2 linked regions of the Variovorax paradoxus genome follow. The protein of the gene in region 1 interacts with the protein of each later gene in a pairwise test. Links are inferred from orthologs where the notes say so. Each region holds a gene or a part of one and is shown on either strand. Other genes may lie near its edges.

The links.
Region 2: the proteins of glnK (region 1) and glnL interact in binary tests that used the Escherichia coli proteins (3 or more experiments, as listed by UniProt). The link is inferred for Variovorax paradoxus from one-to-one orthologs.

Annotation. Positions count from the first base shown.
Region 1 is NZ_CP045644.1:1,274,178-1,288,456, forward strand. Bases 11,132-13,828 are described here. They hold glnK (P-II family nitrogen regulator), read right to left. Parts: upstream 12,801-13,828; coding sequence 12,462-12,800; downstream 11,132-12,461. Other genes in these bases: GFK26_RS05790 (ammonium transporter), read right to left, coding at 11,132-12,432; GFK26_RS05800 (TorF family putative porin), read right to left, coding at 12,871-13,734. In the rest of the region: lysophospholipid transporter LplT, read left to right, coding at 1-1,275; GFK26_RS05745 (DMT family transporter), read left to right, coding at 1,337-2,227; GFK26_RS05750 (glutathione peroxidase), read left to right, coding at 2,239-2,727; GFK26_RS05755 (carboxypeptidase regulatory-like domain-containing protein), read right to left, coding at 2,728-3,162; glycolate oxidase subunit GlcF, read right to left, coding at 3,261-4,499; glycolate oxidase subunit GlcE, read right to left, coding at 4,524-5,648; GFK26_RS05770 (FAD-linked oxidase C-terminal domain-containing protein), read right to left, coding at 5,665-7,167; GFK26_RS05775 (L-lactate permease), read right to left, coding at 7,182-8,843; GFK26_RS05780 (LysR substrate-binding domain-containing protein), read right to left, coding at 8,959-9,846; GFK26_RS05785 (SMP-30/gluconolactonase/LRE family protein), read right to left, coding at 9,865-10,794; more of GFK26_RS05790, read right to left, coding at 10,999-11,131; GFK26_RS05805 (YifB family Mg chelatase-like AAA ATPase), read left to right, coding at 13,952-14,279. UniProt on the Escherichia coli protein: Involved in the regulation of nitrogen metabolism. Regulates the activity of its targets by protein-protein interaction in response to the nitrogen status of the cell.
Region 2 is NZ_CP045644.1:6,574,059-6,588,617, reverse strand. What follows is about bases 1-2,977. They hold glnL (nitrogen regulation protein NR(II)), read left to right. Parts: upstream 1-937; coding sequence 938-2,017; downstream 2,018-2,977. Other genes in these bases: ntrC (nitrogen regulation protein NR(I)), read left to right, coding at 2,044-2,977; GFK26_RS30560 (hypothetical protein), read left to right, coding at 402-926; glnA (type I glutamate--ammonia ligase), read left to right, coding at 1-255. Also shown: more of ntrC, read left to right, coding at 2,978-3,573; GFK26_RS30545 (hypothetical protein), read right to left, coding at 3,730-4,257; xth (exodeoxyribonuclease III), read right to left, coding at 4,263-5,048; GFK26_RS34735 (ABC transporter permease), read right to left, coding at 5,264-6,757; GFK26_RS30530 (substrate-binding domain-containing protein), read right to left, coding at 6,828-7,658; GFK26_RS30525 (molybdopterin biosynthesis protein), read right to left, coding at 7,697-9,619; gephyrin-like molybdotransferase Glp, read right to left, coding at 9,616-10,869; GFK26_RS30515 (hypothetical protein), read right to left, coding at 11,020-11,403; GFK26_RS30510 (formate dehydrogenase subunit gamma), read right to left, coding at 11,400-12,668; GFK26_RS30505 (hypothetical protein), read right to left, coding at 12,681-12,914; fdh3B (formate dehydrogenase FDH3 subunit beta), read right to left, coding at 12,929-13,549; GFK26_RS30495 (formate dehydrogenase subunit alpha), read right to left, coding at 13,559-14,559.

The sequences.
Region 1 (14,279 bases):
GCCCAGTTCTTTTCGTCGCTGGCCGACCAAGCGCTTTTCGTCGTTGCCGTCGATCTCATGCGAAGTTCGGGCGCCCCTGAATGGCAACGGGCCGCCCTGGTGCCGATCTTCGCGGTCTTCTATGTGGTGCTGGCCCCGCTGGTGGGCGCCTTTGCCGACGCATTGCCCAAGGGCAAGGTGATGTTCATCAGCAACGCGATCAAGGTGATCGGCTGCCTGATGATGCTGTTCGGCTCGCACCCGCTGCTGTCGTATTCCATCGTGGGCCTGGGCGCCGCGGCCTACTCGCCGGCCAAGTACGGCATCCTCACCGAGCTGCTGCCGTCGTCGCAGCTGGTCAAGGCCAACGGCTGGATCGAAGGGCTCACCATCGCGTCGATCCTGCTGGGCATCGTGCTCGGCGGCGTGCTGGTGGGGCATGCGGTGTCGAGCCAGCTGCTGCTCATCGACCTGCCGCTCATCGACACCGGCATCGACTCGCCGGCCGAAGCCGCCATTGCGGTGCTGATCTTCGTCTACGCGCTCGCGGCCTGGTTCAACACCCGCATCCCGCACACCGGCGTCGAGATGCGACCGCTGCGCTCCGACCCCGCGCAGAGCATGGCGCGCAACCTGGCCGGCCTGCTGCCCGACTTCTGGCATTGCAACGCCCGCCTGTGGCGCGACCGGCTGGGCCAGATCTCGCTGGCGACCACCACGCTCTTCTGGGGCGCGGGCGGCAACCTCAAGTACATCGTGCTGGCCTGGGCCGCCGTGGCGCTCGAATACAACACGACCCAGGCTTCGGCGCTGACCGGCGTGGTCACCATCGGCACCGCGGTGGGCGCCATCGTGGCCTCGATGTACATGCGGCTGGACATGGCCACGCGCGTGATCCCCATGGGCATCGCGATGGGCGTGATGGTCATCGGCATGAACTTCATCGGCAACGTCTGGCTGGCGGTGCCGTTCCTCATCATCCTGGGCGGCCTGGGCGGCTTCCTGGTGGTGCCGATGAACGCGCTGCTGCAGCACCGCGGCCACAACCTGATGGGCGCGGGCCGCTCCATCGCCGTGCAGAACTTCAACGAGCAGGCCTGCATTCTTCTGCTGGGCGGCTTCTACAGCGTGTGCACGGGCCTGGGCCTGTCGGCCTACGGCGCCATCAGCGCCTTCGGCCTCGTGGTGGCGGGCTGCATGTGGATCATCAAGCGCTGGCACGAGAACAACCTCAAGAAGTATCCTGAGGAAGTCGAGCACCTGCTGGCGATCGCCCGCAGCGACAAGCACCACTGATTTCGCGCGACCGCGTTGGTGAATGGCCGGCGCGCCGAGCGCCCTCCATTCCAACGCCCCCATGCCCGCCCTCGCCCTGATGTTCAACGCCTTCGTGTGGGGCGTGTCCTGGATTCCATTCCGCCAGATCGCCAGCCACGGGCTGCATCCGCTGTGGACCACCTGCCTCATCTACCTTGTCATCGCCACGGCGATGGGCCTCGTGCGCCGGCATGCCTGGAAGGCCTTCACAGCCTTTCCGATGCTGGTGGCGCTGGGCCTGGCAGCGGGCTTCACCAACGTGGGATTCAACTGGGCCGTGACGCAGGGCGACGTGGTGCGCGTGGTGCTGCTGTTCTATCTGATGCCGCTGTGGAGCGTGATGCTCGCCTGGCTGCTGCTGGGCGAGCGGCCGACGGGCGGCGCGCTGGCGCGCGTGGCGCTGGCGCTCACCGGCGTGGTGGTGGTGCTGAAGGCGCCGGGCACCGACTGGCCGGTGCCCTCGAGCCTGCCCGACTGGCTGGGCGTGGCGGCGGGCTTCGGTTTTGCCGTGACCAACATCGTGCTGCGTCACCTGCGGCATGCGCCGGGCGAGTCGCGCGCGCTGGCGATGTTCTGGGGCTGCACCGTGGTCGCGGGCGTCGGGGCGGTGAGCGGCACCGCGTTCGGCGGCATCGATTCGCCGCTGCTCGCCTCGCCCGGCTGGTTCGGCTGGGCCGCACTGCTGGGCACGGGCTTCATCGTCGCCAACGTGTGCCTGCAGTACGGCGCACCGAAGCTGGCGGCCAGCGCGACCTCGGTGATCATGCTGTCGGAAGTGCTGTTCGCGAGCGTCTCGTCGGTGGCGCTGGGCGCGTCGACCATGAACTCGCGCATCCTCGTCGGCGGCGCGCTGATCGTGCTGGGGGCTGTGTGGTCGGCGTTTGCGCGAACCCCGCCCGCGCGCGATGATCGCGTTTCCGCGTCCACCTGAGGAACTCCCCCATGACCAGCGTCTATGACTTCCAGGCCACCCGCATCGACGGCAAGCCGGTGAAGCTCTCGACCTTCCGCGGCAAGGTGCTGCTGATCGTCAACACGGCAAGCAACTGCGGGTTCACGCCGCAGTTCGAAGGCCTGGAAGCGCTGCACGAAAAGTACGCCGGCCAGGGCCTCGCGGTGCTGGGTTTTCCGTCCAACCAGTTCGGTGGACAGGACCCGGGCACCAACGAGGAAATCGGTGCCTTCTGCATGACCAACTACGGCGTGAGCTTTCCGATGATGGAGAAGATCGACGTCAACGGCAGCGGCGCCCTGCCGCTGTTCCAGTGGCTCACCAAGGAAAAGCCGGGCCTGCTGGGCAGCACGGCCATCAAGTGGAACTTCACCAAGTTCCTGGTCGGGCGCGACGGCACGGTGCTCAAGCGCTACGCGCCGCTGGACACGCCGGCCTCGCTCACGCGCGATATCGAGGCGGCGCTCGCGGCCGGCTGATCAGAAGCGGAAGTCCGCCGTCTTCGGCGCGCCGCCGACCGTCACGGTCTGGCTTTTTGTCTCGCCCGTCGACGTGCTCACGTCGATCACATAGCGCCCCGCCGGCAGGTCGATCAGGCAGACCGGCCCGGTGGCCGTGAAGGCCATGGCGGCCGACGTGTTTGTGTCGCCGCCCTTGATCGCGACATTCAGGTTGGCCAGGTAGGCACCGTCGGCGCGCGCGAACAGCAGCGCCAGCGGATGGTTCTTCATGGCGGCGCGCATTGCGATCGACTCGTCGGAGCCGATGCCGCCGCACACATGGCGTGTGGGGCCGGCGCCCTGCCAGGGCGGCAGCGCCGACGGCGGCTGCTGCGCCTGCGCAGCGAAGGTGCCTGCGATACAGGCAGCGGCCAGCAATGCACGGCGCAGCGGAAAAGCAGAAACGAAGGACATGGCGCGAACTCCTTGCAGCGTCTTCGGTGCGCCATGATGCGCCCCGAACGCGCGCTGCGCACGTCGGACGGCAACGTGCCCTGCCGTGCGCGTGCGCCCTACCCTGCGGGCGTCTGCAGCGCCGCGTCGAGCAGCTCGACCCAGTGCCGCACGGGCGTGTCACCGCTGCCGCTTTGCAGGTGCGTGATGCAGCCGATGTTGGCCGAGGCGATGGTCGTGGGTTGCAGCTGCTTCAGGTGGCCGAGCTTGCGGTCGCGCAGCGGATACGCCAGCTCGGGCTGCAGCACCGAGTAGGTGCCGGCCGAGCCGCAGCACAGGTGCGATTCGTTCATGGCCACGCGCACATCGAAGCCGAGCGCGCGCAGGTGCGTCTCGACGCCGCCGCGCAGCTTCTGGCCGTGCTGCAGCGTGCATGGCGGGTGATACGCCACCACGCCTTCAGGCGCACGCACGCGGGCCTTCAATGCGGGCACGAGGTCGGGCAGCAGTTCGCTCAGGTCGCGCGTGAGCGCGCTGATGCGCGCGGCCTTCGCGGCATAGGCCGCGTCGTGCTGCAGCAGGTGGCCGTACTCGCGCACGGTGACGCCGCAGCCCGAGGCGTTCATCACGATGGCTTCGACCTCGTTGCCTTCGACAAAGGGCCACCAGGCGTCGATGTTGGCGCGCATCTGCGCCTTGCCGCCTTCCTGGTCGTTGAGGTGGAACTTCACGGCGCCGCAGCAGCCCGCCTCTTTCGCGATCACGGTCTGGATGCCGGCCGCATCCAGCACGCGCGCGGTGGCGGTGTTGATGTTCGGCATCATCGACGGCTGCACGCAGCCCGCGAGCATCAGCACCTTGCGCGCATGCGTGCCGGTGGGCCAGCGGCCGGCGTCCTGCTTGGCGGGCACCTTGGCCTTCAGCGCTTCGGGCAGCAGCCCGCGCACCGACTGGCCGAGCTTCATCGCGGGGCCGAACAGCGGCGATGGCAGCGCCTCTTTCAGCAGCCAGCGCGTGGCCGACTCCAGGGCGGGGCGCGGCACTTTCTCGTCGACGATCTTGCGGCCGATGTCGACCAGGTTCCCGTACTGCACGCCGCTCGGGCAGGTGCTCTCGCAGTTGCGGCAGGTGAGGCAGCGGTCGAGGTGCAGCTGCGTGCTGCGCGTGGGCACATGGCCTTCGAGCACCTGCTTGATGAGGTAGATGCGCCCGCGCGGCCCGTCGAGCTCGTCGCCGAGCAGCTGGTAGGTCGGGCAGGTGGCGGTGCAGAAGCCGCAGTGCACGCACTTGCGCAGGATGGCTTCGGCTTCGCGGCCCGCGTCGGTGTCGCGGAATTCGGGGGCTAGTTCGGTTTGCATCGCGGGGTGGTGTCGTTTCTTTTTTTACTGGTCGCCTGCGAAGAGCCGGCCGCGGTCGAAGACCCCGTGCGGGTCGAACTCCTGCATCAGCGCGCGATGGATGCGTGCCACGGGCGCGCTCAGTGCGTCGAAGCGCGGCACGCTGCCGTCGGCGGCTTGCGCCGCGGGCACGCGGAACAGCGTGGCGTGGCCACCGGCGGCCTGCGCAGCTTCACGCAGGCGCGCGGCCTGCGCGGGCGGCGCGAGGTACCAGCGCTGCCCGCCGTGCCACTCGACCAGCGGCGCAGCGCAGCCCTCAATGGCGATCACCGGCGCGGTCTGCGGCACCGACAGGCGCCACAGCGCCAACGAGCCGTCGGCGTCGGCGTCGCGCGCGAACCACGGCATGCGCTGGTCACGCAACGCGGCCCAGCCGGCAGCCGCGCGTGCCGGGTCCTGGCGTTCGCCGCCGAGCTGCGTGCAGGCCGCTTCCACGGCCGCCACGGCGCCGCGCAGCCGCAGGCGCAGCACGCCCGCGCCGGGCGCGTGTTCGAACCAGCTGCTCGCATTCAGCGGCAGCGGGCGCCCGCCCCATTCGTTGAGCAGGCGCAGCGCATCGGCCTGGGTGCAGGCGAACGCGAGCGTGGCCTCGGCCGGCGGCACGGGCAGCACCTTGAGGCTCACTTCGGCGATCACGCCCAGCGTGCCGAGCGAACCCGCGAGCACGCGCGAGACGTCGTAGCCGGCCACGTTCTTCATCACTTGGCCGCCGAAGCTCAGCACCTCGGCACGGCCGTTGACGAGCGTGGTGCCGAGCACGTAGTCGCGCACCGCGCCCACGCCGGCGCGCGACGGGCCGCTGAGGCCGGCGGCGACCATGCCACCCACCGTGCCGCCGACATCGAAGCACGGCGGCTCGAACGGCAGGCACTGGCCTTGTTCGGCGAGTGCGGCTTCGAGTTCGGCCAGTGGCGTGCCGGCACGCACGGTGACGACCAGCTCGCTGGGTTCGTAGCTCGTGATGCCGGCGAGCGCGCGCAGGTCGAGCAGTTCGCCGTGCGGCGGCTGGCCGTAGAAATCCTTGGTGCCGCCGCCGCGCAGGCGCAGCGGTGTGGCGTCGGCCGCGGCGGCGCGCACGCGCTCGACGACCTGCTGGAGGGCGGTGTCCATGTTCGTCATCAACTTCTCAGAATCTCGGCAGGTCGGCGTGCTTCAGCCGGCCGCCGCGCACCACTTCTTTGCCGTACTCGGCGCAGCGCTGCAGCGTGGGAATCACCTTGCCGGGGTTGAGCAGCCCGGCGGGGTCGAAGGCGCGCTTGATGCCGAACATCTGCTCGTTCTCGGCCGCGGTGAACTGCACGCACATGCTGTTGAGTTTTTCCACGCCCACGCCGTGCTCGCCCGACACGGTGCCGCCCATGGCGACACTGGTCTCGAGGATGTCGGCGCCGAACAGCTCGCAGCGGTGCAGCTCATCGGGGTCGTTGGCATCGAACAGCACCAGCGGGTGCAGGTTGCCGTCGCCCGCGTGGAACACGTTGCAGCAGCGCAGGTTGTATTTTTTCTCCATCTCCTGGATCGCCAGCAGGATGTCGGCGAGCCGCTTGCGCGGGATGGTGGAGTCCAGGCACATGTAGTCGGGGCTGATGCGGCCCGACGCCGGAAAGGCGTTCTTGCGGCCGCTCCAGAATTTCATGCGCTCGTCTTCGCTGGTGCTCACGGCGATGGCGGTGGCGCCGCAGCCGCGCAGCACGTCGGTCATGCGGCCGATTTCTTCTTCGACCTCTTCGGGCGTGCCGTCGGATTCGCACAGCAGGATGGCGGCAGCGTCGAGGTCGTAGCCCGCGTGCACGAAGTCTTCGACGGCGGCGGTCATGGGCTTGTCCATCATCTCCAGGCCGGCCGGGATGATGCCCGCCGCGATCACCGCTGCGACCGCGTCGCCGGCTTTGCGCACGTCGTCGAAGCTGGCCATGATGCAGCGCGCCAGCTGCGGTTTGGGCACGAGCTTCACCGTGACCTCGGTGGTCACGGCCAGCATGCCTTCGCTGCCGATGGCCAGCGCGAGCAGGTCGAGGCCCGGCGCATCGAGCGCCTCGCCGCCGAATTCGATCAGCTCGCCCTCGGCCGTGAAGCCGCGCACGCGCAGCACGTTGTGCAGCGTGAGGCCGTATTTCAGGCAGTGCACGCCGCCCGAGTTCTCGGCCACGTTGCCGCCGATGGTGCAGGCGATCTGGCTCGACGGATCGGGCGCGTAGTAGAGGTTGAAGGGCGCGGCCGCTTCACTGATCGCGAGGTTGCGCACGCCGCACTGCACGACGGCCGTGCGGCTCACGGGGTCGACCTTCAGGATGCGGTTGAACTTGGCGAGCGAGAGCGTCACGCCCAGCGCGTGCGGCATCGCGCCGCCCGAGAGCCCGGTGCCGGCGCCGCGTGCGACCACGGGCACGCCGAGCTGGTGGCAGGCCTTGAGCACGGCGGCCACCTGCGCCTCGGTCTCGGGCAGGGCCACCACGAGCGGACGCTGGCGGTAGGCCGTGAGGCCGTCGCATTCGTAGGGCGTGGTGTCTTCGGCGTGCCAGATGAGCGCATGCGCGGGCAGGTGCGCCTGCAGCGCCCGCACCACCTGCGCCTGGCGCTCCGCCTTCGACAGCTGCGTGTGCTGGTCGGTCGTGACGGGAGCATTCATGGCGGGAGCAACTTTCAGCGGACGACCATCAGGGTGAATGGCCACACATAGGCCTGCAGCGTCACGTACAGGCCGACCAGCGAGGCCAGCGCGATCGAGTGGAAGAACACGTAGCGCAGGATGTCGCCTTCGTGATTGAACCACCGCGTGGCGGTGGAGGCCACCACGATCGACTGGGCGTCGATCATCTTACCCATCACGCCGCCCGAGCTGTTGGCCGCGCCCATGAGGTTGGGCGCCAGGCCGAGCTGGTCGGCCGCGACCTTCTGCATGCCGCCGAACAGCACGTTCGATGCGGTGTCGGAGCCGGTCATGGCCACGCCGATCCAGCCCATGAGCGTGCCGAAGAAGGGATAGAACACGCCGGTGTTGGCAAAGGCCAGGCCCAGCGTGGTGTCGGTGCCCGAGTAGCGCGTGAGCGTGCCCAGCGCGAGCATCAGCACGATGGTCATGAGCGAGTAGCGCACCATCCAGAGCGTGCGGACAAAGGTGCGCACGATCTCGACGGGGTTGTACTTCATGAACAGCGCGCTCACGATCGCCGACAGCAGGATGCCGGTGCCCGTGGCCGACAGCAGGTTCAGCACGTACACCGCGCCTTCCTTCGTGGGCGCCGTCACCACCGGCGGCATCTTCTCGATGAGGTTGTGCAGCCCGCCCATCGGGAACGACGGTGCGAAGACACCGTTGAGCGCGGTCTTCACCGACGGCAGGCCCCAGATGAAGACGAACACCGAGAGGATCACCCAGGGCATCCACGCGCGCACCAGCGCCTCGCGGCTGTGCACGACGATGGCGGCCGGCGGCTTGGCCTCGTGCGCGCTCACGTCCTTGCCGCGCAGCGAGGGCGAGCGCCACACGTTCTTGGGCTGCCACACGCGCAGGAACAGCACCAGGCTGGCCATCGACACGATGGCCGCGATGATGTCGACCAGCTCGGGGCCGATGAAGTTCGACACCAGGTACTGCGGCACCGCGAACGACACGCCCGTGACCACGATGGCCGGCCAGATTTCCATCATCGCCTTGCGCCCCGCGAAGGCCCAGATGAGCCAGAACGGCACCAGCAGCGAGAAGAACGGCAACTGGCGGCCGATCATCGCGGTGACTTCCATCAGGTCGTAGCCGTGCACCTTGGCCAGCGTGATCACCGGCGTGCCGAGCGCGCCGAACGCGACCGGCGCCGTGTTGGCGATCAGCGAGAGCCCCGAGGCGGCCAGCGGCGAGAAGCCCAGGCCGATCAGGATGCCGGCCGTGACCGCCACCGGCGTGCCGAAGCCCGCCGCGCCCTCGAAGAACGCGCCGAAGCAGAACGCGATCAGCAGCAGCTGGATGCGGCGGTCCTCGGTGATGCCCGAGAGCGAGTCCTGCAGCACCTTGAAGCTGCCGTTCTGTTCGGCCAGCTGCTGCAGGAAGATGATGTTCAGCACGATCCAGCCGATCGGCAGCAGGCCCGTGAAGCCGCCGAAGAGCGCGGCGCGCCCGGCCATTTCGGCCGGCATGCCGTAGGCGAACACGGCGACCACCAGCGCGGCCAGCAGGCCGAGGCCAGCGGCGATGTGCGCCTTGATGTGAAAGAAACCAAGGCACGCGAGCATCACCACCACCGGGATCGCGGCGAGCGCGGTGGAAATGATCATGTTGCCGAACGGGTCGTAGATCTGCTGCCAGGTCATGCGTTGTCTCCGGGGAGTCTGTTGTTGTGACTCGCACTCTAGGGAGAAGCACGCCGTTCGAATTGAAGGTTTTTTGCCCGGGCGTTGATAAAAATTTGTCGCGCGGGCCTGTCGGTCAATGCAGCGTCTGCACGATCCAGTCGACGAAAGCCGCGCACTCCCAGCGCTCCAGCGTGCCCGGCTGCCAGCAGATGTAGTGGCGGTGCGGCGAGGGCACGGGCCGGTCCGACAGCGCCACCAGCCGACCCGATTCGAACCAGGCGGCGCCCAGCTTCTGGCGCACCAGCGCCACGCCGAAGCCACTCGCGGCCGCGTCGTACACGAGCCCCAGGTCGTTGAACTGCGAGCCCAGGTGCGGCTCGGGCTGGTCGATGCCGCAGCTCGCGAACCAGGTGCTCCAGGGCTCGAGCGGGCTGCGGATCAGCCGCGCGCTGGCGATCTCGGCCGCGGTGCCAAAGCCGTCGAAGGGCCCGAACTCGTTGAGGTAGCTCGGGCTGCAGGCGGGCACCACGTCTTCGCCGATGAGCAGGCGGTGCTCGCAGTCGGCATACGCGCCGATGCCGTAGCGCACCTGCAGGTCGGTCTGTTCGGCCGTGACGTCGAGCAGCGGAATCGACACATGCAGGGCCAGCTCGATGTCGGGGTAGATGTTGCGAAAGAGTTCCAGCCGCGGCATCAAAAACTGGCGGCTGAAGGTGGGCGTGACCGCCACGCTCAGGCGCGGCGCACGCAGCGCCGCGTCACGGCTGCCGGGCGTGGCCTGCTGCAGCGCGGCCAGGCCAACGCGCACATTCGCAAGGTACGCCGCACCGTCGGCCGTGAGGCTGAAGTCGCTGCGACCGAAGAGCTTGAAGCCCACGTGCGCCTCGAGCTGGCGGATGCGGTGGCTCACGGCGCTGGCCGTCACGCACAGCTCGTCGGCCGCGCGGCCCGCATGCCGCAGCCGCGCGACGGCCTCGAAGGTCAGCAGGCATTGGATCGGAGGGATGTGGAGCAAGGCCATCCGCGGCAGTTGCCCGACTCAGTCTTCGAAGAAATTCACCGGCAGGCCCGGCGTGTCGACGCGCATCGAGAGCACCGTGCCCGAGGCCGGGCGCTGCGCCAGTTCATCGGCCGGGCGGCCCTTGCGTCCGCTGGTGACGAACAGCGTGCGCAAATCGTCGCCGCCGAAGCAGGGCATGGTCGGGCATTGCACCGGCACCGCGATGGCCGCGACGCGCTCGCCCGTGGGCGCAAAGCGCAGCAGCTGCGCGCCTTCGAACATCGCGACCCAGTAGTGGCCGGCGGCGTCGATGGTGGCGCCGTCGGGGCGGCCGTCGTAGTGCGACGGCGCACCGGGTACCCAGCCCGCGGGCTTGGCGTCGAACTGCTGGAACACACGCGAATGCGACAGCGTGTTGGCCTCGGCATCCCAGTCCCAGGCGCGCACCGCGTGCGCGGCGGTGTCGGCCCAGTACAGGGTGCGGTTGTCGGGCGAGAACGCCAGGCCGTTGGCGGTGGTGACGTGTTCCAGCATCGACGTGATGTTGGGAGACACGTCGCCGGGGCGGGCGTCGAAGCAGTAGAGCGCGGCGTTGGCGCGGTCTTTCGCCTCGTTGAGCGAACCGGCCCAGAAGCGGCCGAGCGCGTCGCACTTGCCGTCGTTGAAGCGCATGGTGCGCACGTCGTGCTCCACGCGTGCCATCGCGACCAGCGGGCCGCCCCATTCACGGGCGCGGTAGATGCCGTCGCGCAGCGCGATCACGAAGCCACCGCTGCGTGCCGGCGCCATGCAGCCGGGCTCGGTGGGCAGGGCCCATCGCTCGACCGTGGCCGTGGGCGAACCGATGTCGCCGCGCGTGCGCAGCACGGCGCGGCCCGGGATGTCGAGCCAGTAGAGCGCGCGTTCGTGCGGGTGCCAGAACGGCGACTCACCCAGTTCGCAAAGGCTGTCTTCGATGGAGGTCCACATGGTGGGGCGATTGTGCCCCCGGCCACGCGGGCCACGGGCAAAAAAAAGCCCGCTGACGCCGAAGCGCTCGCGGGCTGAACATCCAAAGGAGACTCGCCTGAAAAAATCGGGATCTGTTGTTCTTCTTTGTATCGAAAAGGGTGGTGGTGGTCTTTGAGGAGCGGGGCCGGCGCCGTGCCGGATCACCCGCTTCCTGTGTGCGAATCAGCGGTTGTAAGCCGTTTCGCCGTGCGAGGAGATGTCGAGGCCTTCGCGCTCTTCTTCTTCCGACACACGCAGGCCGAGGGTCAGGTCGGCGATCTTGAAGGCGATGAATGCCACCACGCCGGACCACACGATCGTGAACAGCACGCTCTTGACCTGGATCCAGACCTGGCCGCCCATCGTGAAGGTGTCGGGGGTCAGGCCGCCGGTGCCGCCCAGGCCCTTGGCTGCGAACACACCGGTCAGGATGGCACCCAGGATGCCGCCCACGCCGTGCACGCCGAACACGTCGAACGCGTCGTCGGCGCCGAGCATGCGCTTGAGGCCACCCACGCCCCACAGGCAGACCAGGCCGGCCAGCAGGCCCATCACGATCGAACCCATCGGGCCGACGAAACCGGCGGCAGGCGTGACGGCCACGAGGCCGGCGACCGCACCGGACGCAGCGCCCAGCATCGAGGCCTTGCCCTTGTGCAGGCTCTCACCCAGGATCCACGACAGGGCCGCGGCGGCGGTGGCGAGCACCGTGTTCACGAAGGCCAGGCCGGCAGCGGCGTTGGCTGCACCGGCCGAGCCGGCGTTGAAGCCGAACCAGCCGACCCACAGCAGCGAGGCGCCGACCATGGTGAGCGTGAGCGAGTGCGGCGTGAACGCTTCCTTGCCGTAGCCGACGCGCTTGCCGACCATGTAGGCACCGACCAGGCCGGCGATACCGGCGTTGATGTGCACCACGGTGCCGCCGGCGAAGTCGAGCGCGCCGTCCTTGCCCAGCAGGCCGCCGCCCCACACGATGTGGGCCATGGGCACGTAGCTGAAGGTGAACCAGATCACCGAGAACAGCAGCACGGCCGAGAACTTGGCGCGTTCTGCGAAGGCGCCGACGATCAGCGCCACGGTGATGGCCGCGAAGGTACCCTGGAAGGCGAAGAACACGTATTCGGGAATCGTGGTCAGCGCGCCGAAGGTCTCCTGCGTGATGCCCTTCATGAAGATCTTGTCGAAGCTTCCGAAGAAATTGCCGTCGCCCGTGAACGCCAGGCTGTAGCCGTAGATGGCCCACAGCAGGCTGATCAGCGAGAAGATCACGAAGACCTGCATCAGCACCGACAGCATGTTCTTGGAGCGACCCAGGCCGCCGTAGAACAGCGCCAGGCCGGGGATGGTCATCAGGATCACGAGCAGCGTCGAGGTGAGCATCCAGGCGGTGTCGCCGGAGTCGACCTTGGGCGCAGGCGCCGCAGCCGGAGCGGCAGGCGCAGCTTCGGCGGCAGCGGGGGCTGCAGCCGCGGGAGCCGCTGCAGGAGCGGGCGCTGCAGCAGCAGGTGCCGATGCAGCCGGCGCCTCAGGAGTGGCGGCGGGTGCCTGGGCCAGCGCCGAAGTGCCGGCGACGAAGACGCTCAAGCCGAGCGCAAGAGAGACAAGAAGTTTTTTCATGGTCGTTGTTCTTTCGGGCCAGGAATCGGTCAGAGGGCTTCGCGGCCCGTTTCGCCGGTGCGGATGCGCACGACCTGCTCGAGGTTGTAGACAAAGATCTTGCCGTCGCCGATCTTCCCGGTGCGCGCGGCCCCCTCGACCGCCTCGATCACGCGGTCGACCAGCTCGTCGGAGATGGCCGCCTCGATCTTCACCTTGGGCAGGAAGTCGACCACGTACTCGGCACCGCGGTACAGCTCGGTGTGGCCCTTCTGGCGACCGAAGCCCTTCACTTCCGTGACGGTGATCCCCTGCACGCCGATGGCCGAGAGTGCTTCACGCACCTCGTCGAGCTTGAACGGTTTGATGATGGCTGTGACCAGCTTCATGATGAGTTGCTCCTTCTGGATGGATGAAAGGCGGCGCGGCAACGTGGGCCGCGCCTGGTTGTTGTGTCGATTACAGCGTCTTCGTCAGCGTGAGGATGAAGCGCGCCTTGTTGGGCGAGTAGTAGGTGGTGCCGAAGGTACCGAAGTCGGGGATGTCGATGCCCGGGTAGGCCACGACCTGGTAGTTGGACTTCTTGTTGGCGCCCTGCACCGAGCCCGTGAGCGTCAGGCCGCTGCCGAAGTCGTAGGTCGCGCCGACGTTGTAGTCGACGTAGCTCTTGTAGCCCAGGCTGCGGATGTCGCTGGACATGTTGGTGAAGCCGACGGCAGCCTTGAGCGTGACCTTGGGCACGATCTCCTTGCTGTAGGCCAGGTTCAGGTAGCCGGTGTTGCGGCCCTTCAGGCCCGAGCCCGACTTGGCGCCGGCGTAGCCGAAGTAGTCCTTGGACACGGTGTGCGAGTACTTGGCCGTGAACGAGCCGAAGGCTTCGTTGGCGTAGGTGGCGCCCACGTAGAGCTCGGTGGTGTTGCCCACCGAGTTGCCCGGGTAGATGTAGGTGAGCGCACCGACGTCCATGTCGACCGGGCCGGCCTTGAACTTGTAGCCGCCGTACAGGTCGCTCTCGATGCTGTTGCCCTGGAGCCAGTTGACGCTGGAGTTCCAGTTGCCGACGTAGAAGCCGCTGTCGCCGAAGGCGTAGTCGAAGCCGCCCTGGATGGCGGGCTTGAAGCCCTTGGTCTTGGCGTAGTCGTTCTTGCCGATCATGTCCTGGTCCTGGCCGCGGAACTTGTAGTTCGTGGTCAGGGTGACATTGCCCGTGAGCAGGGGCGCGGGCGCCGGTGCGGCGTCGGCGGCCTGGGCCATGGCGGCGCCGGAGGCGGTCAGTGCGGTGGCCAGAACGATCAACGCCTGGGCGGCGGTACGGTGCGTCATCAGGGAACTCCTCGCAAGTGTGTTGTTGGACCTGAGCACCCTCAAAGCAGGGAGCGTGCCAAAGTGCACAAATACCGCTCCGGCCAGAGGGCGGCGATGCCCGGCGGTGAGCGCCAAATCGTTACAAGCCCTGTTTCCGGCAGTTGCACACGCTTGCACGCTGCACGGTCCTGGGCCTGCATGTCGCGGGCGCACCAACTTGGGGAGAGGGAGAAAAATGAGTCTGTCTTTGGTGCAAAGCCGCGCCTTGCTCGGCCTGGAAGCCGCCGCCGTCACGGTCGAGGTGCATCTGGCGAACGGCCTGCCGAGCTTCACGTTGGTCGGACTGGCCGAAACGGAGGTCAAGGAAGCACGCGAACGCGTGCGCTCGGCGATCCAGAACGCCGGCCTCGACTTCCCGACGAACAAGAAGATCGTCGTCAACCTTGCGCCCGCTGATTTGCCGAAGGACTCGGGCCGCTTCGACCTGCCCATCGCCCTCGGCATCCTCGCGGCCAGCGGGCAGATCGAGAACCACCGGCTGGCCGGCCACGAGTTCGCCGGCG
Region 2 (14,559 bases), 5.3 Mb from region 1 along the record:
AAGATCCATCCGGGCGAAGCCGCCAGCAAGGACCTGTACCACCTGCCGCCGGAAGAAGACGCGCTGATCCCGACCGTCTGCCACAGCCTGGACCAGGCTCTGGAAAACCTGGACAAGGACCGTGCGTTCCTGACCAAGGGCGGCGTGTTCACCGACTCGTACATCGACGCGTACATCGACCTCAAGATGCAGGAAGTCACGCGCTTCCGCATGGCGACCCATCCGGTCGAATTCGACATGTACTACTCGCTGTAAAAAGCGCAATACCCAGCCCGTCTCGGCGGGCAGGTAAGACAAAAGGACGGCCCCGGCCGTCCTTTTTCCTTGGTGCGGAACATCCCATCGTGAGGGCGCCCGAATTGCATCAAAATGCGCGTTTGTCGCGCCCTCTCCGGAATCAAATGAAGACTGTCTCCCTGATTTTCCTGGCCGCCGCCTCGTTCGCCACCGCCCCGGCGGCGCTCGCGCAAGAGCGCGTCTGGCGTTGCGGCAACGAGTACACCAACAACGCCACCGTGGCCCAGCAAAAGGGCTGCAAGGTCATGGAAGGCGGCAACGTCACCGTCGTGCAGGGCACGAAGCCTTCGGGCGGTGGCAGTGCGTCGTCGTCGGGCTCGGGCGGTTCTTCAGCCGCGCGCGCCCCGGCAGGCAGCCCGCGTGTCGAAGGCGTCGATCAGCGCGCCCGCGACGGCGAGGCGCGCTCGGTGCTCGAAACCGAGCTGCGCAAGGCCGAAGCCCGCCAGACCGAGCTCAAGAAGGAATACAACAACGGCGAGCCCGAGAAGCAGGGCAGTGAAGGCCGCAACTACCAGAAGTACCTCGACCGCGTGGCTGAAATGAAGGCCGAACTCGCGCGCAACGAGAGCGACATCGCCGGCATCCGCCGCGAAATCGGCCGCCTGCCCGGCAAGCCGCAAGCGCAGTAAGCGGCGTCACCATGGTGTTCGGGAAGAAGGCGACTGGCGCCACTCCGCGCTTTCGCGCCTTCGACCTCTTGTCCACGCTGATCGCGGTGGTCAACAGCGACGGCTCGGTGCTGTTTGCCAACGCAGGCCTCGAGGATGCACTGGGCACCTCGCGGCGCACGCTCGAGGGCTCGCAGTTCGGTGCCTGTTTCCATGAGCCGCAGGTGCTGCGCACGGCGCTCGACGGTGCCAGCAGCAACGACTTCGCCACGCTGCGCTACGAGGCCTTTCTGCGGCGTGTGAACCACGAGCTGATGCCCGTGCAGGTCACGCTGGCGCACGGCGACAAGAAGGGCGAGCTCATCATCGAGATGTCGCCGCTGGAGCAGCAGGTGCGCCAGGACCGCGAAGAGCGCCTCATCGATCAGGCGCAGGCCAACAAGGAACTCATCCGCAACCTCGCGCACGAGATCAAGAACCCGCTGGGCGGCATCCGCGGCGCGGCGCAGTTGCTGCAGATGGAGGTCGAGTCGCGCGACCTCATCGAATACACCCAGGTCATCATCCATGAGGCCGACCGGCTGCAGACGCTGGTCGACCGGCTGCTGGCGCCGCACCGTCGCCCGCACGTGGTGGGCGACGTGAACATCCACGAGGTGTGCGAGCGCGTGCGCTCGGTCATCCTGGCGGAGTTCTCACGCGACCTGCACATCGAGCGCGATTTCGACGTCTCCATTCCCGAGTTCCGCGGCGACCGCGAGCAGCTCATCCAGGCCACGCTCAACATCGCGCACAACGCGGCGCAGGCCCTGGCCGAGCGCCGCGCGGCGGGCGATGCGCAGATCACTTTCAAGACGCGCGTTGCCCGACAAGTGATCTTCAACAAGCAGTGGTATCGATTGGCACTGGAATTGCATGTCATCGACAATGGACCGGGTGTGCCGGACACGATCAAGGACCGCATCTTCTATCCGCTCGTTTCGGGCAGGGAAGGCGGAACCGGGCTGGGGTTGACGCTTGCACAGACTTTTGTGCAGCAGCATCACGGCGTGATCGAGTGCGACAGCGTCCCGGGCCGAACCGATTTCAAGATATTGATTCCGCTGCCCTAGCGCAGCCCCGGCAACAGAGGAGATGCATGAAGCCGATCTGGATAGTTGATGACGACCAATCGATACGCTTCGTGCTCGAGAAGGCACTGCTGCGCGAAGACATGCCCACGCGCAGCTTCACGAACACACGCGAAGTGCTGGCCGCACTCGAACAGGCCGAGGGCGACGAGCAGCAGGGCCCGCAAGTCCTGGTGAGCGACATCCGCATGCCGGGCGGCTCGGGGCTCGACCTGCTCGACAAGATCAAGGCCAAGCACCCCGGCCTGCCGGTCATCATCATGACCGCCTTCTCCGACCTCGACAGCGCGGTCTCGGCCTTCCAGGGCGGCGCCTTCGAGTACCTGCCCAAGCCCTTCGACCTGCCGCGCGCCGTGGAACTCATCCGCCGCGCCGTCGACGAAAGCCAGCGCGAGGAAGTGTCCGAAGAGCGCATGGTCGCCGCCCCCGAGATGCTCGGCCAGGCGCCCGCGATGCAGGACGTGTTCCGCGCCATCGGCCGGCTCTCGCAGAGCAACGTCACGGTGCTCATCACCGGCGAATCGGGCTCGGGCAAAGAACTCGTGGCGCGTGCGCTGCACAAGCACTCGCCACGCGCCAACGGTCCCTTCGTGGCGATCAACACCGCCGCCATTCCCAAAGACCTGCTCGAGAGCGAACTCTTCGGCCACGAGCGCGGCGCCTTCACCGGCGCGCAGACCATGCGCCGCGGCCGCTTCGAGCAGGCCGAGGGCGGCACGCTGTTCCTCGACGAAATCGGCGACATGCCCTTCGACCTGCAGACACGCCTGCTGCGCGTGCTCAGCGACGGCCATTTCTACCGCGTGGGCGGCCACAACTCGGTCAAGGCCAACGTGCGCGTCATCGCCGCCACCCACCAGGACCTCGAGCAGCGCGTGAAGCTCGGCGGTTTCCGCGAAGACCTGTTTCACCGCCTCAACGTGATCCGCCTGCGCCTGCCCGCGCTGCGCGAACGCGGTGAAGACGTGCCCGCGCTCACAAGGCACTTCCTGCAGCAGAGCGCGCGCCAGCTGGGCGTCGAGCCCAAGCGCATCTCCGACGCCGCGCTCGCCAAGCTCGCGACCTTCGGCTTCCCGGGCAACGTGCGCCAGCTGGAGAACATCTGCCACTGGCTGACCGTGATGGCGCCCGCGCAGCTGATCGAGTCGAAGGACCTGCCGCCCGAAGTGATGGCGGTCAGTGGGGCGGACGTGCATGCGGCCGTGGCCGAGGTTGCGGCGCCCGTGCAGGCTGTTGCGGCGGCGCCGTTGGCTGTTGTCGAGCGCGACGCGTCAGTGCCGGCTGTGGCCGTCCCCGAGGTGGTGCCAGGCGCACCCGCCGGCCCCAGCGCCTGGGAAAGCGGCCTCGAAGCCGAAGCTCAGGCCCTGCTCGCCGCAGGCCGCACCGACGTGTGGGACGTGCTCACGCGCCGCTTCGAATCGCGGCTGATCCTCACCGCGCTGGCCAACACGCGCGGCCGGCGCATCGAGGCGGCCCAGAAGCTGGGCATCGGGCGCAACACCATCACCCGGAAAATCCAGGAACTCGGTATCGAATGAAAAGGCCCTCTACGGGCCTTTTTTACGACCTGCCAACGCGCACTTGAACCCTTCCAGGGATACCGCGGAACCGGCTTTGCCGGGCCGCTGGTATCGCCCCCTGCAAGGGGGTTGGCGTAGCGACACGAAGTGCGCGCAGCCTGGGGGTGTGCCAAGTTACCGGCTGCGTTGGCCCAAGGTGAGCGAATCGAGCTGGAAATTGCCGCTCTTGTCCCAGAGCCAGGTGTCGACGTAGGTGTGGCCGCCCAGCTTGCCGGGGCTGGGCAAGGGCGAGGTCGCCCTGATCAGGTCCGCGATCATCGGTGGCACCTCGGGCGCGTGGCTGGGCACGCGGCTGAAGGTCACGTTGGTGATCTTGCCGTTTGCATCGATCTCCGTTTCGACCACGACCACGGCATACACCAGCGGCGGAATCTTGCCCTTGTAGATGCGGCTGGCGTAGGCCTTGTAGATGTGGCGCGCGCCGGTCTTGCGGTAGGTGCGGATCGCGGGCGTCTGCGCGGTGATGAGCCGCACGGTCGGCACGTCGCGGCTGCCTTCTGTGGCGGTTGCGCCGCCCGGTGATGTGCTGGCCGGGCTTCCCGACCCGCCGCCCGGCTTGAGGACCGAGCAGGCGGCCAGCGCGAGCGCCGCGGCGGCGATCGCGGCGGAACGGGCCAGGCGCGCGGCGATCGGCGTCGTCATGGCCGTCAGGCGCCCGGGCCGAGTTCGAGCACCACCGGCGCGTGGTCGCTCGGCTTTTCCCATTTGCGCGGCACGCGGTCGATGACGCAGCCCTTCACGCGCGGCAGCAACGGCTCGCTCACGAGGATGTGGTCGATGCGCAGGCCGCGGTTCTTCTGGTAGCCCAGCATGCGGTAGTCCCACCACGAATAGCTTTTTTCGGGCTGCTCGAACATGCGGAAGCTGTCGGTCAGGCCCAGGCCGAGCAGCGCCTTGAAGTGGTTGCGCTCCTCGGTCGTGTGGTGGATCGTTTCCTTCAGGCCCACCGGATCGAAGCTGTCGCGGTCTTCGGGCGTGACGTTGAAGTCGCCCAGCAGCACGAGGTTGGGGTGCGCCGCGAGTTCACGCGCAAGATAGTTGTGCAGCGCGTCGAGCCACAACATCTTGTAGGCGAACTTCTCGCTGCCGGGCGCCTGGCCGTTCACGAAGTAGCAGTTCACCACGCGCAGCGGGCCCGAGGGCGTGTCGATGGTGGCGGCGATCACGCGCGACTGCTCGTCGGCGAAGTTCTCGATGTTCTTCACCACGTCGCGCACCGGCGCGAGGCTGAGGATGGCGACGCCGTTGTAGGTCTTCTGTCCGAACACCGCTGCTTCGTAGCCGGCCGACTTCAGCACCTCGAGCGGAAACTTGTCGTCGGTCATCTTGAGCTCTTGCAGGCACAGCACATCGACCGGGTTGGCGATGAGCCAGTCGAGCACATGCTGCAGGCGCGCGGTGAGGGAGTTGACGTTCCAGGTGGCTATTTTCATGAGGGCTCTGCGTATTCAGTGATCGGGTGTCGGCCGTGCGTTCGCAGCCGGTCGGTGAGGTCTTCGTGCAGGCGAAAGCAGTGGCGCCCCCAGACCCGGAAGGAATGTCGGCAGCGAGACCGCGACAGTGATTTCCATCGCGGTATTTTGCCTCGACGGATCGGGGTGCCGTGTAAGCGGAAGCATGGGTGCGCAAGCGCAAGAGACCGCCGGCGTCAGGGCTGGATGTGCCAGCCCAGTTCACCCTGCAGGAACTGGTCCGCCTCGGGCGGCAGATCTTCTGCGTTGAAGAAGTTCGCCACCGGCCGGTCGACGACGATGCGGCCCGCATGCAGATACGCGACGCGCGTGGCCAGGCGCTTGGCCTGGCCGAGGTTGTGGGTGCTCATCACGAGGGTCACGCCGCTGCGGGCGACCTCTTCGATGAGGGCCTCGATCTCGTTCTTGGCGCCGGGGTCCAGGCTGGCCGTCGGTTCGTCCAGGAACAGGATGTCCGGCTGCAGCGCCCAGGCGCGTGCCAGACCCAGGCGCTGCTGCTGTCCGCCCGACAGCGAACGCGCCGAGCGCTGCGCATGGTCCAGCAGTCCTACGCGTGCCAGCGCCAGTCCGCAACGCTCGTTGCGCTCGGCGGCCGGCACGCCGGACAGCCACAGGCCGATCCAGACATTGCGCCACACCGAGAGGCTCAACAGGAAGGGGCGCTGGAACAGCATGGCCGCCCGTGGAAGTCGGCCCTGGGGTTGCAGCGGCAGGCGCTCGCAGCGGCCTTCGCAGGGCAGCAGGCCATGCAGCAGCCGCAGCAGCGTGGTCTTGCCCGAGCCGTTGGCACCGACGAGCACGAGCCGGTCGCCCCGGTGCAGCGTCAGCGATGCCTCGTTGAGCGCGATCACCTGGCCGAAGCGCACCGTGACCCGCTCGGCCCGGATCAGCGGTGTCGCCTCGGTGGCAACGTGCGTGCGCGGAGCGGGCGTCCGGTGCACTGCATGCGGCTTCACTTGCGCCGCGGCGTTCGGCTGCCGCGTGGCCAGCCACTGCAGCAGTCCGATGGCGCCGTTGACCGCACCGACCACCGCCAGCAGCACGATGCCCAGCGCCAGGGCCAGTGCAAGGTCGCCCTTGCTGGTCTCCAGCGCGATGGTGGTGGTCATCACACGCGTGACGCCGGCGATGTTGCCGCCCACGATCATCACGGCGCCGACCTCGGCGATGGCGCGCGCAAACGCCGTGAGCAGCACGGTGGCCACGCCCATCCGGTCGTGCACCAGCATCAACAGCGACGTGGCGAGCGGCCCGGCGCCCAGCGAGCGCAGCTGGTCGCCGCCATCGGCCAGCGCCGCCATCACGAGCCGGCGCGACAGCGCGGCGATCAGCGGCGTGACGAGCACGGCCTGCGCCACCACCATCGCCGACGGCGTGAACAGGATGCCCAGCTGGCCCAGCGGCCCCGAGCGCGAGAGCAGCAGGTACACCAGCAGGCCCACCACCACCGCGGGCAGCGCGAGCAGCGTGTTCACCAGCCACACGGCCAGCGCGTGCCCCGGGAACCGCGCCACCGCGAGCCAGGCGCCCAGCAGCAGGCCGAACAGCGCACCGATCAGGCAGGCCGTCGCGCTCACTTGCAGCGAGAGCGCCGTGATGCGCACGAGTTCGGGGTCGGCGGCGGCGATGAGTCGCCAGGCCAGCGCCCAGCCTTCGGTCATGGTGTTCATCGACGACCGGCTTTCATCGCCACCGCGAGGCCCTGCCTGTCGCGCGGCCCGTCATCGACCGGAGCGCCGCTCACTGGCCCGCGTTCGGGAAGAAGAGCTGCTCGCCGCCGATCTTGTACGAGGCAATGGCGGCTTGCCCGTCGCGCGACACCACCCAGTCGGCGAAGCCTTGCGCCAGGTCTTTCTTCACGTGCGGGTGCTTGGCCGGGTTCACGACGATCACGCCGTACTGGTTGAACAGCTGCTTGTCGCCCTCGACCACGATGCCCAGGTCGGCGCGGTTCTTGAAGTTGAGCCAGGTGCCGCGGTCGGACAGCACATAGGCATTGGTCGACGCCGCGATGTTGAGCGCCTGGCCCATGCCGCAGCCGCATTCCTTGTAGCCGGCAGGCTTGGCGGTTGCAAGGTCGATGCCGGCGAGTTTCCACTGGCGCAGCTCGGCCGAGTGGGTGCCGCTCTTGTCGCCGCGCGAGACGAAGGCCGTGCCTGTGGTGCCCAGGCGCTTGAGCGCCACCGCGATGTCCTTGCCGCGCACGCCGGCCGGGTCGGACTTTGGTCCGATCAGCACGAAGTCGTTGTACATGACCGCCTGGCGCGCGAGGCCGAAGCCTTCGGCGACGAACTTCTCTTCGGCGGGCTGGTCGTGCACGAACAGCGCGTCGGCATCGCCGCGTCGCGCCATGTCCAGCGCCTGTCCGGTGCCCACGGCCACCACGCGCACCTCGGTGCCCGTCGCCTTGGTGAACTGCGGCAGCAGGTGCTTGAACAGGCCCGACTGTTCCGTCGAGGTGGTCGACGCCAGCACGATGAACTTGTCCTGTGCCTGCGCGATCGGCGCGAGCAACGTGCCGGCGAGCGCGCCGGCGAGGGCGAGGAGGGTGAAGCGTCTGCGCAAAGCCATCGTCGAGGTCCTTGTGAGTGGAAGAAGCAGTTCTGTGATCAGGCGGCGGGTTCGACGACGCGAAAGCCCAACCGGCCCAGCGCCTCGCGCGCCGCCGCCGACTGCAGCAACGCAACGAAGGCCTGCACGGGCGCACGCGCCAGCCGCGCCTTGGGCACGGCGAAGTCGTAGCGCTCTTCCTGTACCGGAATGAAGCCCAGGCCGTACTGCCGCGCGACGGTGTCGATGGCCAGGCCCCAGTCGGCGCGCGCTTGCGCCACGGCCACCGCCACCGCGTTGTGCGATTTGGTCTGCACGCCGTAGCCGGGCGGCTTCGTGCCGGCGAGCAGGCGATCGATGAGGATGCGCGTGCCGCTGCCGGCGTTGCGGTTGACCATGGTGCAGCCGGGCTGCGTGGTCGCGGCGGCGATGGCCGCAGTGGCGTCCAGGCCCTCGAAGCGTGCGTCACCCGGGCGGTAGATGATGCCCTGCATGCGGCCGTAGCCCGGCACCAGTTCGAGCGCCGGGGTGAGCAGCGGCTGGTTGTAGACGCCGGTCGCCGGGTCCATCAGATGGATGCCCGCCACGTCGCATTCGCCGCGCTTCGCGGCCATCAGCCCGCCTGTGCTGCCCACGTTCATGGCCTTGATGCGCAGGCCCTGGCGCATCAGTTCGCCGGCCAGCCAATCGAGGCCCACGCAATGGCTGCCGATGAAGATCAGGTCGGCGGCGTCCAGCCCCTGGCCCAGCCGCTGCACCTGCACGGGCGCGCCGGCATCGAGGATCTCGGTGTGCTGGCCGATGGTGATGAAGCCGTCCGCGCTGCTGAAGGTGGTGACCGAGCCCGAGCCTTTGCCCATCGGGTAGGCGGCCAGGCCGTCGTCGGTGGGCACGAGGCCCACGAGCAAATATTCGGTGCGCCCGCGCTCGGAGTTCACGCGCAGGGGCAGCGTGGCCGTCACGTGCTCGCGCCGCTCGGGCGGCTGGCCCGCAAAGGCGCGGATCACGGGCGCGAGGAACTCATGGAAGGTGAAGACGGCCGAGGTCGGAAAGCCCGGCAGGATCACGACCGGCTTGCCGCCCGTGACCGCCAGGCACACCGGCTTGCCGGGCTTGAGCGCCACGCCGTGCGCCACGACGCCCGGGTCGCCGAGGGCTGCCACCACGCGGTACGACAGGTCGCCTTCGCCCTTGGAGGTGCCGCCCGAAAAGACCACGGCGTCGCATTCGAGCCCGCGTGCGAGGGCGGCCGACAGCAGGGCCTCGTCGTCCGGAATCACGCCCAGCCGCACGGGCTCGCCGCCCAGTTCCTCGACCGCGGCGCCGATGATGGCGGCGTTGGAGTCGTACACGGCGCCCGTCGGCAGCGGTGCGCCGGGCGCGACGATCTCGTTGCCCGTGGAGAAGATGGCGACGCGCGGCTTGCGGTACACGCCGACCTCGGCCAGCCCCAGCGCCGCGAGCACGCCGATCTCGCGCGAACTCAGCGGCTGGCCGGCGCGCAGCACGGTTTCGCCGCGTGCGATGTCGGTGCCGGCGTAGCTGACGTTCTCGCCCGCCGTGGCGGCGCGGCGAACCTGCACGTCGCCGTGGTCGAGGTCGGTGTGTTCCACCATCACCACCGCGTCGGCGCCGCGCGGCAGCATGCCACCGGTGGCGATCGCGGTCGCGTGGCCGGGCGTCACCTCGCGCTGCGGCACGATGCCGGGCGCGAGCGTCTCGCCCACGAGGGCCAGCGCGCGCACCTGTTCTTCCATCGCGCCCCAGGTGTCGGCGGCCTGCACGGCAAAGCCGTCGACATTGGAGCGGTCGAAGCCGGGCACGTCGATGGCCGCGACCACGTCGTCGGCCAGCACACGGCCCAGCACCGCGTGCAGGGGAAGTGTCTCGCGGCCCAGCGGCGCGAGGGTCAGGTGTTCGCGGAAGCGGCGCTCGGCCTCGTCCCGCGTGACGACATCGAGAAATTGCGATTGGGCTTTCACAGGCACTCGTACAGATGAACAGTGACGTCGGTCCCGGGCCCGAAGCCTTCGCTTTCGGCGGGGGCGATCACGAAGCCGTCGGCCCGCGTGGTCGAGCTCAGCACCGACGCACCCGAGAGCGCGAGCGGTTCCACGCCGTCGCTGCCGATCTTCACGCGCACGTAGTCGACGCGCCCCACTTGCGAGACGATCTTGCGTGCGACGGTGGCGCGCGTGCGCGGGTAGGGCCAGTCGGCGGGCCGTCCGCCGAGCCGGCGGATCGCGCGGCCGGCAAAGAAGTCGTAGGCGCACAGGCACGAAACGGGATTGCCCGGCAGCAGGAACACCAGCGTGTCGCCGATGCGCCCCATGCCGGCCGGGCTGGAGGGCCGCATCGCGATGCCGTGGATGGCCAGCTCGCCGAGTTCGGCCAGCAGGCGCGGCGCATGGTCCTCGGCGCCCACGCTGGAGCCGCCGGAGATGAGCACCACGTCGGCGCCCGGTGCGGCCAGCGCCTGCGCGATGACCTGCGGGTCGTCGCCCAACCGCTGGTGCGACTCGAGCACGCCGCCGTCGCGCGCGACCAGCCCGCGCAAGGTCACGGAGTTGGCGTCGTAGATCTCGAAGGGCCCCTTGGGCGTGCCGGGCGCGCGCACTTCATTGCCCGTGACGAGCAGCCGCACGCGCGGCCCGCGCACCACCTGCAATTGCGCCAGGCCCAGCGACGCCGCCAGCCCCGCATCCTGCGGGCGCAGCCGGCGGCCCGCGGGCAGCGCCGTGCTGTCGCGCGCGATGTCTTCACCGATGTGGCCTACGTGCTGGCCCGGCGCGACGGCGCGCGTGATGGCCAGGCGCCCGTCGTGTTCGCTCGCGTATTCGGCGGGCACCACGGCGTCGAGCCCTTGCGGCACCGGGGCGCCGGTCATGATGCGGACGGCTGCGCCTGCGGGCACGTCGCCGTCGAAAGGCCGGCCTGGCCACGCGTGGCCCACGATCGGAAATTCCAGCGGGTTGTATTCGCCGGCGCCGGTGCTTTCGCCGCCGCGCAGCGCATAGCCGTCCATGGCCGCGCGATCGAACTCGGGCACCGCGATGGGCGCGATCACCTCATCCAGCAGCACGCGTCCCGTGGCCTCGTCGACCGCCACGGATTCACCGGACAGCAGGGGCGTGTGGGCGTCGATCCAGGCGAGGGCGGTGGGCACCTCGGCGCGCTGCGTGAAGCCGCGCATGCGCACATCGGTCGAGGCAGTTCGTTCGGGTGGGGGCATCGGGCCAGTATAGAAGTTGGATGTCGCTGGCGTTGTCGGGCACAACACCCGGTCGCACGCGAAAGCGGCCACACCGGCAAGTGCCGGCGAGCCGTGCTCGGTCTCTTTTTTTCGATTGCGCTCGTGCCTGCGCGGTGCGCCGTCGGCCTGCTACTTGGGTGCGGGATTCGTCTGGGCCGACGTCTGGTTCGAACTCGGCGGCGCCGCGGCCGTGGGGGCCGGGGAGTGGGCGCCCGACGCCTCGATGGGCTTGACCTCGGGCTTGGGCGCCGCGGCGTAGGGGCCGGGGTCCACGCACGGCGGCGTGGCCACCGCGGCCGGTGCCGGCTTGCCCGCGGCTTCGGCGCTGGCGCGGTACTTGGCCGCGACCTGGTCCTGCGACTTGCACAGCAGGTAGCCGTCGGTCTTGGCGGTCCACGCGGTGCGGGCGGCGGTCTCGGCGGCCTTGGCCTGGGCTTCGGGCGAGAGCGGCGGGAGCTTGGCGAATGCGGACGCTGCGGCCAGCGTGCACAGAAGGGTCAATGTGTGCTTCATACGGAGGTTCCTTGCGCCGTCGCCGGCCGTGCGGGCTCCGGGGCGCCGGTGGGTTGCGAGCGCTGCGCGGGGATCTTGCCGGCCTCGATGTCGTCGTACCAGAGGCGGTGGTGCTCGCGCGCCCAGGCCTCGTCGACATAGCCTTCGCGCATCGCCTTGTAGGCGCCGGTCATGCCCAGCGTGCCGATGTAGATGTGGCCCATGATCATGGCCATCATGAGCAGCGTGGCCACGGCATGCACCATGTGCGCGACCTGCATCTCGCCGCGCGTGTAGACGAAGCCGGGCAGCAGCTTGTCGAGGAACAGGCCGGAGGCAATGACGATGCTGCCCAGGAACAGCACGCCGCCCCAGAAAACCGCCTTCTCGCCGGCATTGAAGCGGTGCGACGCGGGCTCCTTGCCCCCGAACAGGCCGCCGCCGTGCCGCAGCCAGGTGAGGTCGTCCTTGCTCGGCCAGTTGCTGCGGATGAAGGTGAAGATCATGAACAGCGTGGTCACCACGAACAGCGGCCCCACGAAGTTGTGCACGGTCTTGAGCACATAGGCCAGCCAGCCGAACAGCGTGCTGCCCAGCACCGGCAAGAGGAAGAACCTGCCGAAGGCCATCACGATGCCCGACACCGCGAGCGTGACGAAGGCCAGCGCGTTCGACCAGTGCGTGGCGCGTTCGAACGGCGTGAAGCGCTCGATCTTGCGGCCCGTTTCCTTGCCATGCAGGCGGATCGGTCCACGCGTGAAATAGAAGATCGCCAGCGCCAGCAGCGTGACGAAGAGCAGCGCCGCGCCGTACGGAATGATCCAGTTGTTGCGCACCTGCCGCCAGGCTTCGCCGGCGTTGGTGAAGCGCGAGCCCGGGTACTGCACGAAGCCCTGGATCAGGTTGCCGGCCTCGGGCGCTTCGCTCACGGGCAGGCTGCTGTAGCCGGTGACGCCGCCGCTCACCTGGCGCCACATCGGCGCGTTGTTGCCCGGCTGCACCTTGTTGCGCTCGCCGTTGGTCTGGTTGAGGTAGTTCGGGTCGGCACTGGCTTCGGGCTTGACCTCGAAGATGTTCTGGCTGCGGATGCCGCCTTCGGCCTTCGGCGCAGGCGTTGTCGCAGCTGCCGGGGCAGACGAAGCGGGCGACGCGGGCGCGGCGGTGACAGCACCGCTCGCGGCCGGGGCCTGGTTGGCCTCCTGGGCCAGCGTCATGGCTGCACTGCCCAGGAGCGCGGTCGCCAGCAGCGCGTGGAACGCCTGCCTGGTGCGAATGGTGACGCTCATGCGGCCTCCGGTTCAGTTCGTTCGGGTGTACTCGTTCTGGCCGTTGGAGCGCGTCTTGATCTGCTGCTCCCACGACGCCTTGTCGCCCACCTTCCAGCCGGGCGCGGTGAAGACCGTGCCGGTGTTGGCCTGCGTGCCGGTGCCGCTCCAGGGCACCGCGTCGTACTTGACGCCCTCGGCGTTCGTCTGCGGCTTCTCGCCGCAGGCTGCGAGCAGCATCGCGCCCGAAGCGAGCGCGCCGAGCATCACGACCGCGCGCTTCACTTGGTGCCTCCGGTGGGCGGCGTGCCGGCCTGTTGCGAGCCGTAGGCCGTGCCCCAGCCCCAGACTTCGGCGCCCGTGCCGCGGTGCACGACGCGAGTGCGGAAGATGTCGGCCACCACGTCGCCGTCGCCGGCCAAGAGCGCCTTGGTCGAGCACATTTCTGCGCAGGCCGGCAGCTTGCCTTCGGCCAGGCGGTTGCGGCCGTACTTTTCGAACTCGGCTTCGGAGCCGTTGGCCTCGGGGCCGCCGGCGCAGAAGGTGCACTTGTCCATCTTGCCGCGTGCGCCGAAGGTGCCTTGCGACGGGAACTGCGGCGCGCCGAAGGGGCAGGCGTACGAGCAGTAGCCGCAGCCGATGCACACGTCCTTGTCGTGCAGCACCACGCCCTCGTCGGTGCGGTAGAAACATTGCACGGGGCACACCGCCATGCAGGGCGCATCGGAGCAGTGCATGCAGGCCACCGAGATCGACTTTTCGCCCGGCAGGCCGTCATTGAGCGTGACCACGCGGCGGCGGTTCACGCCCCAGGGCACCTCGTTCTCGTTCTTGCAGGCCGTGACGCAACCGTTGCATTCGATGCAGCGCTCGGAATCGCAGACGAACTTCATTCTTGCCATGGTGATTCCTTATGCTTTCTCGATGTTGCAGACCGTGGTCTTGGTCTCTTGCATCATGGTGACGCTGTCGTAGCCGTAGGTGGTGCCGGTGTTGATGGCCTCGCCGCGCACGATGGGCGCGGCGCCCTTCGGGTAGTACGCCAGCAGGTCTTCGCCCTGCCAGCGGCCCGAGAAGTGGAAGGGCATGAACACCGTGTCGGGCCCCACGCGCTCGGTCACGAGGGCCTGCACGTTGAGCTTGGCGCCGGTGGGCGTGTGCACCCAGGCGCGCTCGCCGTTGCGGATGTTCTTCTCGGCCGCGACCTTCGGGTTGATCTCGATGAACATCTCCTGCTGCAGCTCGGCCAGCCAGGGGTTGGAGCGCGTTTCCTCGCCGCCGCCTTCGTATTCCACGAGCCGGCCCGAGGTCATGATGTACGGGAATTTCTCGGCGATCTTGTCGGCGATGTTCTTCTGCTGCACGGTCTTGTAGAGCGTGGGCAGGCGCCAGAAGGCCATCTTGTCGTCGTGGGTCGGGTACTTGGCGACGAGGTCGGGGCGCGTGCCGTACAGCGGCTCGCGGTGCTGCGGAATCGCGTCGGGAAAGTTCCACACCACCGCACGCGCCTTGGCATTGCCGAAGGGGTGGCAGCCGTGGTTCTTCATGAACACGCGGATCATGCCGCCCGAGCTGTCGGTCTTCCAATTCTTGCCTTCGGCCTTGGGCTTCTCGGCCTCGGTGAGTTCGTCCCACCAGCCGAGCTTCTTGAGCAGCAGGTGGTCGAGCTCGGGGTAGCCGGTGGTGATGTCGGCGCCCTTCGAGTAGGAACCGTCTTCGGCCAGCAGGTTCTTGCCGTTGCGCTCCACACCGAAGTTCGCGCGGAAGTTGCCGCCGCCGTCCATCACGTGCTTGGACGGGTCGTACAGGTTCGGCGAGCCGGGGTGCTTGAGTTCGGGCGTGCCGTAGCAGGGCCAGGGCAGTCCGAAGTAGTCGCCCGAGATGTCGTAGCCGTTGACCTTGTCCTTCACGG